2 regions of the Microcoleus sp. MON1_C5 genome follow, and region 1 is predicted to be linked to the other one. Evidence: riboswitches for the same ligand, from Rfam matches in the RefSeq annotation. Region 1 holds a riboswitch; the other holds the start of a gene.
The links. A riboswitch is a leader RNA that binds a small molecule or an ion and turns the genes downstream of it on or off. The one in region 1 is predicted to bind cobalamin.
Positions count from the first base shown of each region.

Region 2: another riboswitch for cobalamin. It lies ahead of QUA71_RS12495 (DUF1636 domain-containing protein); the one in region 1 lies ahead of QUA71_RS06090 (hypothetical protein).

Region 1 covers NZ_JAUBRN010000008.1:69,962-76,199, forward strand. Annotated here, with positions in the region: gene QUA71_RS06075 (diacylglycerol/polyprenol kinase family protein) at 1-499, shown strand, start outside; gene QUA71_RS06080 (ABC transporter ATP-binding protein) at 708-1,556, opposite strand; gene QUA71_RS06085 (methyltransferase domain-containing protein) at 1,794-2,660, opposite strand; gene QUA71_RS06090 (hypothetical protein) at 2,680-3,120, opposite strand; cobalamin riboswitch at 3,277-3,421, opposite strand; gene QUA71_RS06095 (hypothetical protein) at 3,428-3,559, opposite strand; gene QUA71_RS06100 (ABC transporter substrate-binding protein) at 3,831-5,246, opposite strand; gene QUA71_RS06105 (ABC transporter substrate-binding protein) at 5,355-6,238, opposite strand, start outside.
Region 2 covers NZ_JAUBRN010000021.1:56-6,293, reverse strand. Annotated here, with positions in the region: gene QUA71_RS12505 (GTP-binding protein) at 1-66, opposite strand, end outside; gene cobW (cobalamin biosynthesis protein CobW) at 249-1,283, opposite strand; gene QUA71_RS12495 (DUF1636 domain-containing protein) at 1,474-1,884, opposite strand; cobalamin riboswitch at 1,907-2,053, opposite strand; gene QUA71_RS12490 (serine/threonine-protein kinase) at 2,188-4,233, shown strand; gene QUA71_RS12485 (serine/threonine-protein kinase) at 4,425-5,699, shown strand; gene QUA71_RS12480 (type IV pilin-like G/H family protein) at 5,696-6,181, opposite strand.

The sequences.
Region 1 (6,238 bases):
TTCGGCGGGGGTTTTAGCAGGTGCGATCGCCCTAATTTCTTACCAAGTTCCGATTTTGCCCAGTCTTAACAGTATCAACCGCAAGAGTTTGGGGACTTTTTTCTATGCTGTTAGTATCAGCGTTCTCGTGGCTTGGTTTTGGCCGCTACAGCATCAGGAGTACGCTGCTTTGGGCATTTTAGTCATGACTTGGGGCGACGGATTGGCTGCTGTCATCGGCCAGAAATACGGCAAACATATTTATCGAGTTGGGGGAATCCAGAAGAGTTGGGAAGGTTCTGCAACTATGTATTTGGTGAGTTTTGCTGTTAGCAGTTTGATTTTGCTGACGGTTCAAGGCAATATTTGGCAAACTTGGGCTGTGTCTGCTGTTGTAGCTTTGGCTGCTGCTACTTTGGAGTCGGTTTCCAAGCTGGGAATTGACAATCTGACTGTGCCGATCGGCAGTGGGGCGATCGCCTTTTTCCTAAATCAATTTTTGATACTTGGTAATGTGTAATCTAAACTTCCCCCCACGGCCGGCGTTGCTGGATACAGGTATGAATTCCAGATTTGGCAATTGCTATAAACGGCGTTGCTGAATAGAGGTATGAATTCAAGATTTCCCAATTGCTATAAGCCCTCGGAGGGTGAGTTTTGTAACTTCAAGCGAAAAGGTAATTCATACCATGAATCAGCAACGCCAATTATCAATTGTCTAAGTCTCGTTAAAGCAGCCGACGTGCTTGTAAAATTTGTTGTTGCCATTGCTCGAAAGCGGGGATTTTTGAGCGATCGTCTGTTGGAAACATCGCCCTTATTTGCTCCATAAGCTCGATCGCCAGCGGTACGCCAAGCTGCAATTGTTCCAAGACATCCCGCTGAGCAAAAACGGTTTCCGGTGTTCCTTCTAAAATCAGTTTTCCCCGATCCATTACAAACACCCAATCAGCCCAGCGGTAGATGAAATCGAGGTCGTGACTTGCTAAAAGAATGGTGGTTCCGGTGCTGTGAATTTGTTGAAGTAAACCGATCAGTTGTCGGGTGTGACGCGGATCGAGATAGGCGGTAGGTTCATCTAACAGCAGCAGTTTGGGCTTGAGAACCATGATATCGGCGATCGACACCCGCTTTTTCTGCCCCAAACTGAGATTGTGAATTGGTTCGCGGGCGAGTTCGCTTAGATCGAATTGGTCGATCGCCTGCTGCACCTGTTGAGCAATTTCGGATTCTGTCAAACCTAAATTGTACAATCCATAGGAAATATCTTCTTCTACCGTCGAAGCTACTAATTGATGTTCGGGATTTTGAAAGACGAGTCCGATTTGTTGGCGCAGTTGCATCAAAGATTTGCGATCGTAGCGAAAGGGTTCACCTTCCCAGCGAATGATTCCCTGTTGCGGTTGATACAAGCCATTTGCTAACAGGAAAAAGGTAGTTTTGCCGCAGCCGTTTTGACCGATCAGCCCGCAGCGTTTCCCGGCGGGGACTTTGAGGTTTAAATCATGAATTGCCGATCGCGAACCGCAGGGATAGGAGTAGGAAGTGCCAGCGAATTCGAGAATCCATTCAGACATATTCGTTATTTTTTATTTTTTATAGCCTTGTTCCCAGGCTCTGCCGGGGAATAAATACCCGGAGGCTATGCCTCCAATTACCGATTACCGATGAATGATTACCAATTACCGATTACCGATTTCCATTGTATAGCAATCCTTGCAGGAGTCGTAAACTTTTTACCCCACCCCAACCCTCCCCTTATCAAGGGGAGGGAGTAAGAAATTCACAAATGATTTAGGATTGCTATATTTGTGTCAGCCTTCATCTGATTTTGACAACTGCCAAAGTTGCATTTCATAACAGAGATGTTGCTCAAAAAGTTTGCCCGCTTCCAATCCTTCAACCACCAACTTCTTGAACCAGCGGCGAAATATCCAGCGCAGGAATTTGTGTACGGGGGGAACTGTGATCGCAATCAAATCGGCAACATAGATCATTGTATTTAGTCCATATCGGCGGAAAGTATCGACATACAAATCGATAGTCGGCAAAATATGGGCGGAAATATCCTCACTTTTTACTAAACTGAATCCAGCCAGCTTTAATGCTGCATGAAGTTCCGTAACAACATGACAATTAGAGAACATTCCCTCTTTATAATTAGCATCAGAGCGCAGCATATCAGCCAGCAAAACGTAGCCGCCCTGATTGAGGATTTTGGCGGCACCGTTAGCAATATCAACAGCCGACATATACTGGCTACTTTCGCTAAAGAGAATAAGATCGTAGAAATGGGTTGCTTTGAAGTCTTCAAACCTCGTGAGGTGGAAGATTGCCCGATCGCCCGTACACTGGAGAAAGCGCTGCTGTTGAAACGGATCGGGTGCGAGCCCTTCGACTGCAAAACCTCGATCGAGCAAATAAGCCGCATTTCCGCCAATCCCACAGCCCACATCGAGTATCGTATGAGTGCCTTTGGGGATCGCATCCAACAGTTTTACAGTATAAGCTTGCTGAGCGAGGCGCAATCGTGCGATCGTTAGTTCGTCAGCGGGCACAGGTAGGGTTTCCCAATAGCCGTAGTGAAGGTAGGGCGAATCTGTCAGGCCCAAATAGTAATTAAGCGCTGCATTTTGGTAGCGAGTTACCTTGGAGATTTCGATGGATTTTGGCTGCGACATTCGGAAAATTTAGTAAGTTTTAGGATTTCGGGCAGAGTTGAAATTCTTCCCAGCGCTTGCATACTTGTTCATAGCACTCAACAGGAGAAATTGCCAATTTTTGCAACAAATTGATATCAATCTGACCGTTGGCGATCGACAAAAATATAATTGCTTCCTTGGGTTCGTAGCCAGCAATGATTTGGAGCAAATTTGAAACAGTGTTTTCCTCTATTTCTAGTTGTTGCAAATAAACGGTTGCCTCCAAGTCTGAAATAAATTGCAGATCGTACTTTATAGTATCTACGCTCCAATTCACATAGCCGTTAATGGGAGTATTGATTTTGCAAGCAACCAAGCCCCGTCCTCGATTCAAAAAGCCATTCCAAGCAGTATGTCCGATCGGCAAAATATTCTGGTGAATAAACAAGTTTTGCCAGTAGCCAAAACTACCCTGCCAAACACTATCTTCGATTCGCATTTGTTTTCCCTTAAAATAATATACGCTTCAGAACCCAGAGCGAATTACATCAGCGTTCATCTGTGTTTATCTGCTGATATCTGCTGTCAAAAAAGCCCAATCCAATAATTAAAAAAATAATAAACTCACCATCATCCATACCTCGCAGATGAAAAACAACAGGTAAACAAATCGGCGGGCATCCTGACTCAGAGATCCAACGATCTCATTACAGTTGCGGGACAGCGCCGGATTCGCACCGAACTTTCCCCCTTGCGTCTGATGGCTGTTCTCCATCAGAGCCGATCGATATACGGGGATATTACCACTATTTGGGATATTTGACAAAAAAGCGATCGGACATCTGCAACAATTCTTGTAGGGAGTAGGGGTTAGGCATCCTGCCGGCCCAAGACTTCCTTTTCAAGTCTATATTGTGATTCGGTGTGTCGCCAGTCATCGGAACAATTTTTCCCTGGATAAATTCATGCCGATCCTGAGAATTTACTTCAGCTTATAGATATTTTTCTGCCGTGTAGGTTGGGGTTTCAACGGGCGCGATTATATACAACGCTCTCCTTTAATTTCCCCGTTTCATTTTCTCTTAAGAATCAGGTTAATTAAACATAAAATTTGAGTTTAATCATGCTAAAAAACAGGCAATATACCTGTTCCACAAAGAGTTAATTTGATTGGGAAGTGGGCATCCTGCCCGATCGCACTTAACAAACTTACCGCAGCGGGACAAAGTTATAGCCAGTGCTTCCTCCTTGTTTAACTTCCACTAAAATCGGCTTACCAGCCCGATCTCCCGTGGGCAAAAACTTCACATCCTCGCTCGATCCTGCTGCCGAGAAATTCGGATTTCTGAGTGCTTGTTGCAACCCTTCCCGCGTATTGCTTTGCCCCAAGCCAGCGATGACAGCTTGAGTCGCGTCAAAACTCGTTGCGGTTCGCCAATTTACTACTCCTCCCCAACGCTGGCGGGCATTTTTAGGAAATGGATTGTTGGGATTAGTTCCAGGATGCCACGGAACAGGCAAAACAAGCCCGTCAACGTCTTTTTGCCCGTCTTTTAGCGTTTGAAAGGTGTAAAGAGTGGAATTGCTGTAAAGCGCTAATTTGCCTTGATTTGCACGCGCTAGATCGATCGCGCGATCGATGCGATCGACGTGGGATGCTACCATCAATCCTTGTGCACCTTGGCTAACAGCATCCGCGATCGCAGTGTTAGGATTAAATGTCGGCGCTGACAAGTCGCAGACAATAGGAACTAATCTGCCACCTGATGCTGAAAGAGAGGCAATAAATTCATCCTTAAACGAAGCTTTGCCAGCAGCTTGAGAGTCGTAGCAGAAGGCAATATTGGTTTTGCCGACTTGTTTAACGATATACTCTGCTAAAGGAGCAGTCGTCGAGGCACTATTTAGCACAGTCCGAAAAATATAGCTGCCAAAACCTGACAAATTATTCGTACTGCTGGTAGGTGTGATCATCACCAGTTTCTTTTCCTGATAAAGTGGAGCGGCAGCTAAAGACGCAGTGCTGTCATTGTGTCCGATTACCGCTAGAATTTTCTGGTCATTTGCTAATGCTGCTGCAACTTCTTTTGCAACTTCTGGACGGTTATTGTCATTGACAATTTCAACTTGCAAACCGGCACCGTTAATTCCTCCCCTAGCGTTGATTTCATCTTGAGCTTGCGCGACACCTCGGAGGATTTCTTGGGCAATGTTGGGGTTGCTGCCGCTCGGCACGCTGACGGCAATTTTAAGAGAAGTGCGATCGCTTACTCTCGCATTATTCAAATAGATTACCGTTTCCGGATCGTTGCGATTTTGTTGCAGCGAAGCCTGAAATTTTAGAACAGCTTCTTTGTAATCTCCTTTGGCAAAAGCTGTAACGCCTGCTTGTTTTTCGGCTGTGGTTTGCGATGTCAGCAATATCTGATTTCCTAAACTCATGCGAGTTGCGATCGCACCCGATGGACTCGTTCCCGATGGACTCGTTCCCGATGTAGGTGTATCTGAACTTTTGGATGCCAATAAACCGGGAAGTAACTTGTATGCGCCCAACCCAATTAAGCCGAAAATGATTATAAAAACAATGGGTGGCGGACTTTTTCTTTTGTTAGTATCTTGATACATGATTTGTTCTCCTTATTTTGATATTGTTTGGAGGCTCTTCCTCCGGGTACGCATTCCCTGGCAGAGCCTGGGAACAAGAATAATTAGTTTGATCGCACGAAAGCAAACTTACCGCAGCGGGACAAAGTTATAGCCAGTGCTTCCTCCTTGTTTAACTTGTACTAAAATCGGCTTTCCCGCCCGATCGCCCGTGGGCAAAAACTTCACATCCTCGCTCGATCCTGGTGTCGAAAAACTCGCATTTCTGAGTGCTTGTTGCAATCCTTCCCGCGTAGTGCTTTGCCGCAAGCCAGCGATCACAGCTTGAGTCGCATCAAAACTCGTTGCGGTTCGCCAATTCACAATTCCTCCCCACTGCCGGCGGGCATTTTCTGGGAAACGGCTACCGGGATTAGTTTCAGGATGCCAGGGAACGGGCAATACTAAGCCGTTAACGTCTTGTTGTCCGTCTTTTAAAGTTTGAAAGGTGTAGAGCGTAGTGCTGCCGTAGAGTGGCAATTTGCCTCGATTGCTGCGAGCCAGAGAGATGGCACGGTCAATGCGATCGATGTGGGGTGCTAGCATCAATCCTTGTGCACCTTTGCTGACAGCATCGGCGAGGGCATTGTCGGGATTAAAAGAGGGTAACGAAAAGTCGCAAACAGTGGGAACTAATCTGCCTCCAGCAGCAGTAAGAGCTGCCACAAATTCATCTTTAAATGATATGTTATCGGGTGCTTGGGAGTCATAACAAACCGCAATATTAGTTTGGCGTTCTGTTTTAACTACATATTCTGCTAAGGGAGCTGCCATTACGCTAATATTGGGGACTGTCCGAAAGATGTAGCTGCCAAATCCTGAGAGATTATTGGCAAAGCTCGTCGGTGTCACCATTACCAGTTTTTCTTGCTGATATATCGGAGCCGCTTCGAGAGACGCATTGCTAGCATTGTGTCCAATTACTGCTAGTATATTCTGATCTTTTGTCAATGTCTTTGCAACTTCTCTGACCA
Region 2 (6,238 bases), on a different contig from region 1:
GCCTGCGCCGAGATAACCCGTGAGAACGGTAACAGGAACTGATTCGATCGCCCCAGCAGTCACCATACTTGACCTCGATTATTGTACAATGATAACCATTATCGCTATTTTACACTAGACTTGCTGGCAGTGGTCACAATATTAAATAATGTTAATAAATTGTTCGTGAGAGCTTGTAGGGGCGAGTTTGACCAATAATATTTGCTGCAATTCCAAATATCGATCAACCCGCCCCTCTCAGATGACAATTAATTGTTAATCATAGCTGCAATTCGATCGCGCTCTAACTCTCGACCGATCAGGACTAATTTGGTTTGGCGGAGTTCGGAAGGTTGCCAGGGGCGATCGTAAAAATATTCTATCCGCGATCCCACACCTTGCAACACCATCCTCATCGGTTTCTTGGGAACCGCCACAAACCCTTTAATCCGATATATTTCCTCCTGCTGCATCAAGGATTGCAGTTTTTTCACCAATGCTTCAGGTTCAAATTCGCGATCGGCAATAAAGAAAGTCGAGTTAATATCATCATCATGTTCGTGTTCCTCCTCAGTGTCGTGGTGACTCGGACGAGACTCCAAATCATCCTCAACCGCCGCATTAAATCCCATTAGCACATCAGGGTTAATTTCGCCACCTTTGCACGGAACAATTTTCACACTCGGACGCAACTCTTGTTGCAACCAGCTTTGGACTTTCTTGTGAGTTTCAGCATCTACGCGATCGACCTTCGTTAAAAGTACCATATCGGCACAGGCTAACTGGTCTTCAAACAATTCCTCGATCGGAGTTTCGTGATCTAAACTAGAATCAGCTTGCCGCTGTGCCATCAAAGCATCAATATCACCGACAAAAGAACCGCTAGCAATAGCTTCGCAATCGACAACAGCAACAACACCGTCTACAGTAGCACCCGTGCGAATTTCCGGCCAGCGAAAAGCTTGAATCAAAGGTTTAGGAAGTGCGAGGCCAGAAGTCTCAATTAAGATACAATCAATTTGTTCTCTGCGTTTCAACAATTCCTGCATAGTCGGCAAGAATTCCTCTTGAACAGTGCAGCAAAGACAACCATTTGTTAGTTCTACAATATTGCTGCTGACATCTTCTTCTTCGTCGCAAACTTGGCAATCGCGCAGCAATTCTCCGTCAATTCCAATTTCGCCAAATTCGTTAACCAGAACAGCAATGCGGCGACCTTGATTATTTTGCAATAAGTGGCGAATTAAGGTAGTTTTGCCGCTACCGAGAAAACCAGTGATGACAGTAACAGGGATTTTGTGCATTGATAATTTTGTGCTTATTTGGTAGTGGGATATCTTGTGCCGATGCTCTGCCTGGGAATACCGATCTAGAGGCTCTGCCTCGCTGGAATAAAGGAGCGCTTTTAATACGAGGCAGAGCCTCTGCGTATGCGTTACCAGGCAAAGCCTAGGAACGAAAGGGAAAAAACTAAATTTCTTACTACCAACCTATCTAATTTGGTAGTGGTGGAATCTTTGCTAAAACGCCTTTTTTCAGAGCTTGAGGACGCTCAGACCAAGGCAACAAACCGTCCGGTTTAGCATAGTATTGACCCGCGCATTCGAGTACAGCCTCGACGCTTTCCGACTCATTTGCTGGTAAATCGCCAAACAGATAAGTGTACTTCCCCACAGCAGCAAAACACACCGCACAAGAGTGACTGCAAGCACTCATGCACTCAACCTCTTGAATCTCAAACTTATCAGAAAACTCCCAATCTTTAGCGAGTTGCGACAAATTTTCCATGAATTGTTGACCGCCGCTTTTGCCTTCGCGCTTGCCGTTTTTCCAAACACTAGCGCAAGCAGTGCAAACAAGTAGACTGTGCTTGGTGCGTACAGCCGTGTTAATTCCATCCATCATCCGTACCTCGCAGATGCGTTCAAAAGTGAGTTAGATATCGGCGGGCATTCTGACTTGAAAAACCCTTAGGGTTTCATTACAGTTGCGGGACAGCGCCGGACTTGCACCGAACTTTCCCCGTTTCCTCTAGCGACTGCTCCCCGCTAGAACCGATCGCGAAATCAAATCCTATCACACTTGCCGCCTTTTTTCAAAAAAGTTATGTTAGTAATAGCGATCGTTTCGTTCTTAGTAAGGACTTTAGTCCTTATAAGATAACGGCTTCAGGACTAAAGTCCTTACTACAAACCATAGTAATTACCTATGAACGCTTTTCCTGACTTTTCCCAACATGGCTATCAAATAAGTCGCGAACTCGGATACAACAGTTTGGGCGGCCGCGTCACCTATCTCGCCACAAAAATTAACACAAAAAAATCCGTTGTAATTAAGCAATTTCAATTTGCCCAATTAGGTGCTAGCTGGGCAGAATACGAAGCTTACGAACAAGAAATTAAAGTTTTGCAAAATCTGGATCGTCCTGGCATTCCACGCTATCTCGATTCTTTTCAAACTGACAGCGGTTTCTGCATGGTGCAGGAATACAAAAATGCCGAATCTGCTGTCGCGCGGACTTTTTCGCCGCCGGATATCAAACAAATTGCGATCGCCACTTTAGAGATTTTAGTTTACCTGCAAGCTCAGAAACCGCCGATAATTCACCGCGACATCAAACCGGAAAACTTGTTAATCGACGCACAGTTAAATGTTTACTTAGTAGACTTCGGTTTTGCGCGGTTAGGAGGCGGAAACATTGCCGCCAGCAGCGTTGTCAAAGGCACGATGGGATTCATGCCACCGGAACAAATGTTCAACCGAGAATTAACCAAAGCCTCGGATCTTTACGGCTTGGGGATAACGCTGATTTGTTTGTTAACAGGGACAAAATCAGGGGATGTCGGTAATTTAATTGATGCTAATTATGGCATTCATTTTCGGCATTTAGTACCGCCGTTGCAGCAAGGTTGGATGAACTGGCTGGAAAGGATGGTAGCGCCGAGAATTCAAGATAGATATCAGTCGGCGGCTGATGCTTTAACTGCGCTAGAATCTTTGGATGTCCGCAGCTTGCCGAAAGTGAGAATTGAGCGCGATCGCATTCAATTCACCGCCACAGAATATGGAAAAATCTTAACAGGGACGATTGCCATTAGCAACCCAATTCCCGATACAATACTTTGTGGCAGGTGGGAAGTCGCGCCGCATCCGAACGATCCGCCCCACACGCCCTACGACCACTCTTGGATATCCTTTGAACCGCAGGCATTTGAAAGCAATAATATCGAGTGCAAAATCGCAGTCGATACGAGTAAATTGCTGGCAAGTCAAACTTACAACCGCCAAATCATCTTGCGCGCAAATTCTGAACCCGAAACTCATACAATAGAATTGCAAGCTACAACAGCCCCGCTGCCCGTACCGCAAAAAACTAATTCTTTGTCTGTATTCATGCTGACTTTTATGTGGTGTTTGATTTTAGCAACTTGTATGTGCGGTTTGCTGTTAATAGTTTGGATATTTTACTGGATTGATTATGCTAGTTACCCCTATCTGGAGGTTGACATCTTTTTGTATCCGGGGACTACTACTATCATGCTTCCCATCTGTTGTACGAGTGGCTTTTTGGGATTTTTAGTCGCCGAAATCGCCATTACAGCCAAATTAAACAAATATGATTTTAATGGGTTTCTAGCTTTATGTGGAGGGTTAACAGGAGTGATTTTTTCTAGTTTTATTAGCAGCATATTAACCAGTATTCTTTTTGATATCGCGAAGGGTACGATCGATTATCAATTAAGGAATTTTGTGTATGCTGGGTCAGTGCTGGTTTCGCTCGCAGTAACTTTACTTGCCGCCTTAATAGTAGGAACGATTACGAATGTTACGATCAAAAATATTACGATAGTAGCAGTAGTTATTATGCTACTTTTATTATTTACATTGTATGCGAAGAGCTTTATAGTCGTCTTGATTATAACGCTGGCATCCCTGATTGGCAAGATAGTCCATTCGGTATTTAACAAGCTGATTGACCAGCAGATAGCCAGACAAATTTTTGAAGTAGATGCTACCAAAAGAGCTTTTCTTACTGCCGGATTTTGTATGAGTTTGTCAGTAGCATTTATAAACTTTTTAAATTTAAAATTTCACTTAGAATGGGTTGAACCCAGAGAAATATTAGTTGTAGGAGGAACGATAATGACATCTCTAGCCGTCACTGGAATTCCGTTAATTGACTCGATCGTTTTTAAACCAAAAAGAATGCTTGCCAACTATCGCAAATCCCGACCAAATTTAATTAAACCGTAAAAAAATGTTCGCAGCAAGGACTTTCCACCTCAATGACTGAAGTCCTCACTAAAAACTTTACCAAACATTAAGAGTCTGCATTCCTGCCTGTTGTTGGCGGATTGTTTCGAGAGTTCGCTTTAAATCCAACTCTTAAAAACCTCGCTATTAACTCTCACAACTCTCAACTACTAACTATCAACTATTTACCTATGAATGCTTTTCCTGACTTTTCCAACTACGGCTATCAAATAACCCGCGAACTCGGACACAATCGCGCTGGCGGTAGAGTTACTTATCTCGCTACCGAAATTAATACCAAACGTTCCGTCGTCGTCAAACAATTTCAATTTGCCCAAACAGGCGCTAATTGGGATCAATATCAAGCTTGCGAACAAGAAATTCAGATTTTGCGAGAACTCGACTATCCTAGCATTCCCCGCTATTTAGATTCCTTCCCAACTGCATCGGGTTTCTGCATGGTGCAAGAATACAAAAATGCCCCTTCCTTGGCAAATTCTAACCGCTGGAAGCCCGAACAAATCAAGCAAATTGCTATCTCTGTGTTAGAAATACTCAAATACCTGCAAAATCGGGTTCCGCCAGTCATCCACAGAGATTTAAAACCCGAAAATATTTTAGTAAATGACCGGATGAATGTCAGCCTTGTCGATTTCGGATTTGCTAGAATCGGCGGGGGAGAAGTGGCCGCCAGCAGCGTTGTTAAAGGCACTTTGGGCTTTATGCCGCCAGAACAAATGTTCAATCGGCAGCTAACTGTTGCATCGGATTTATACAGTCTCGGCGCGACGCTAATTTGCTTGCTAATCGGCATCAATTCTACCGAAGTTGGCAGCTTGATGGACGATACCGGGCGGATTAATTTTAAACATCGCTTGCCGCAGCTAACTCCCGAGTTTCTTGACTGGCTGCAAAAAATGGTGGAACCTAATTTCAAACACCGCTATCCTTCGGCGGATGCTGCCCTCAATGCTTTGATTCCCCTAGAGGTAGTTCAGCAGCGTAACAAGTCAAAACTCGCACTGATATCAGTCGGATTATTAACAGCAATTGCTGCTATTTTTATTCCTTTGCTCGGGAATTTTCCCGAACCTCAAACAGCAGTCAATATCAAACCAGTAATCAACCAAGTAAAGTTAAATCCTCAGACTCAAGTGATGTTAACTGACGAACTAGAATCGACAAAAACTAGAGATTTTTGGTCTTTGAAGCAAAACAAAAAAGTCTATTTTGCTGTAAGTGCTGCTAACTTGCCAGAAGGAGAATATAGAAGTTATTGTAAGGTTGTCAACCCTCAAGGACTATTCGCAGCCCAGAGTCAATCTTATTTAAAAACGACGGGCGATCGATTAAATACTTGGTGCTGGTACAATTTTAAACAAGATGACAAACCTGGCAATTGGCAGTTTCAATTTTACTTAGACGGTCAAAAAGTGACGCAAAATAGTTTCAAGGTCTTACCTTAACCTTGTTCCGGGCTCGCAGTGAATTTTCTTGGCCATAACGTTGTTCCGGGCTGGCAGTGAATTTTTTTTCCGTCAAAAGTTGGCGAACTCCAAATTTCTGCATAACTTGCGTTCTTCCGATCGCTCTCGCATATAGCACTAATCAATTCTATTAGATTGCTACCCTTTTCTTTGTAAGCAAATACTGCGCCAGTGTAGGATTTCCCGGGGGGGCTCCTGTCAGTAGGTTTGGCGATCGCGATCGCGATCGCGCTTTCAAATTGTGCTGGTTCGCGGTGATTGTGCCTAGTTTGAACCGGGCCCATTGATGAGACGATCGTGTAATGATAGTTCTTGGTGTGTTCTTTCATTCCAAGACCCAATTCTGCAATGGAATCGCTAAATTGACCGTACTCTGCATAGTAATGGAGCTGCCCTTTATTGATGCTTGAAATATATTGTGGGTTTTCTGAATATTTATTATCGCTTGACGGGGCGATCATATTGAGTTTTAAATCGTAAAAACACGCTATTATGCCCAGGGCTATTTCATTCTATTT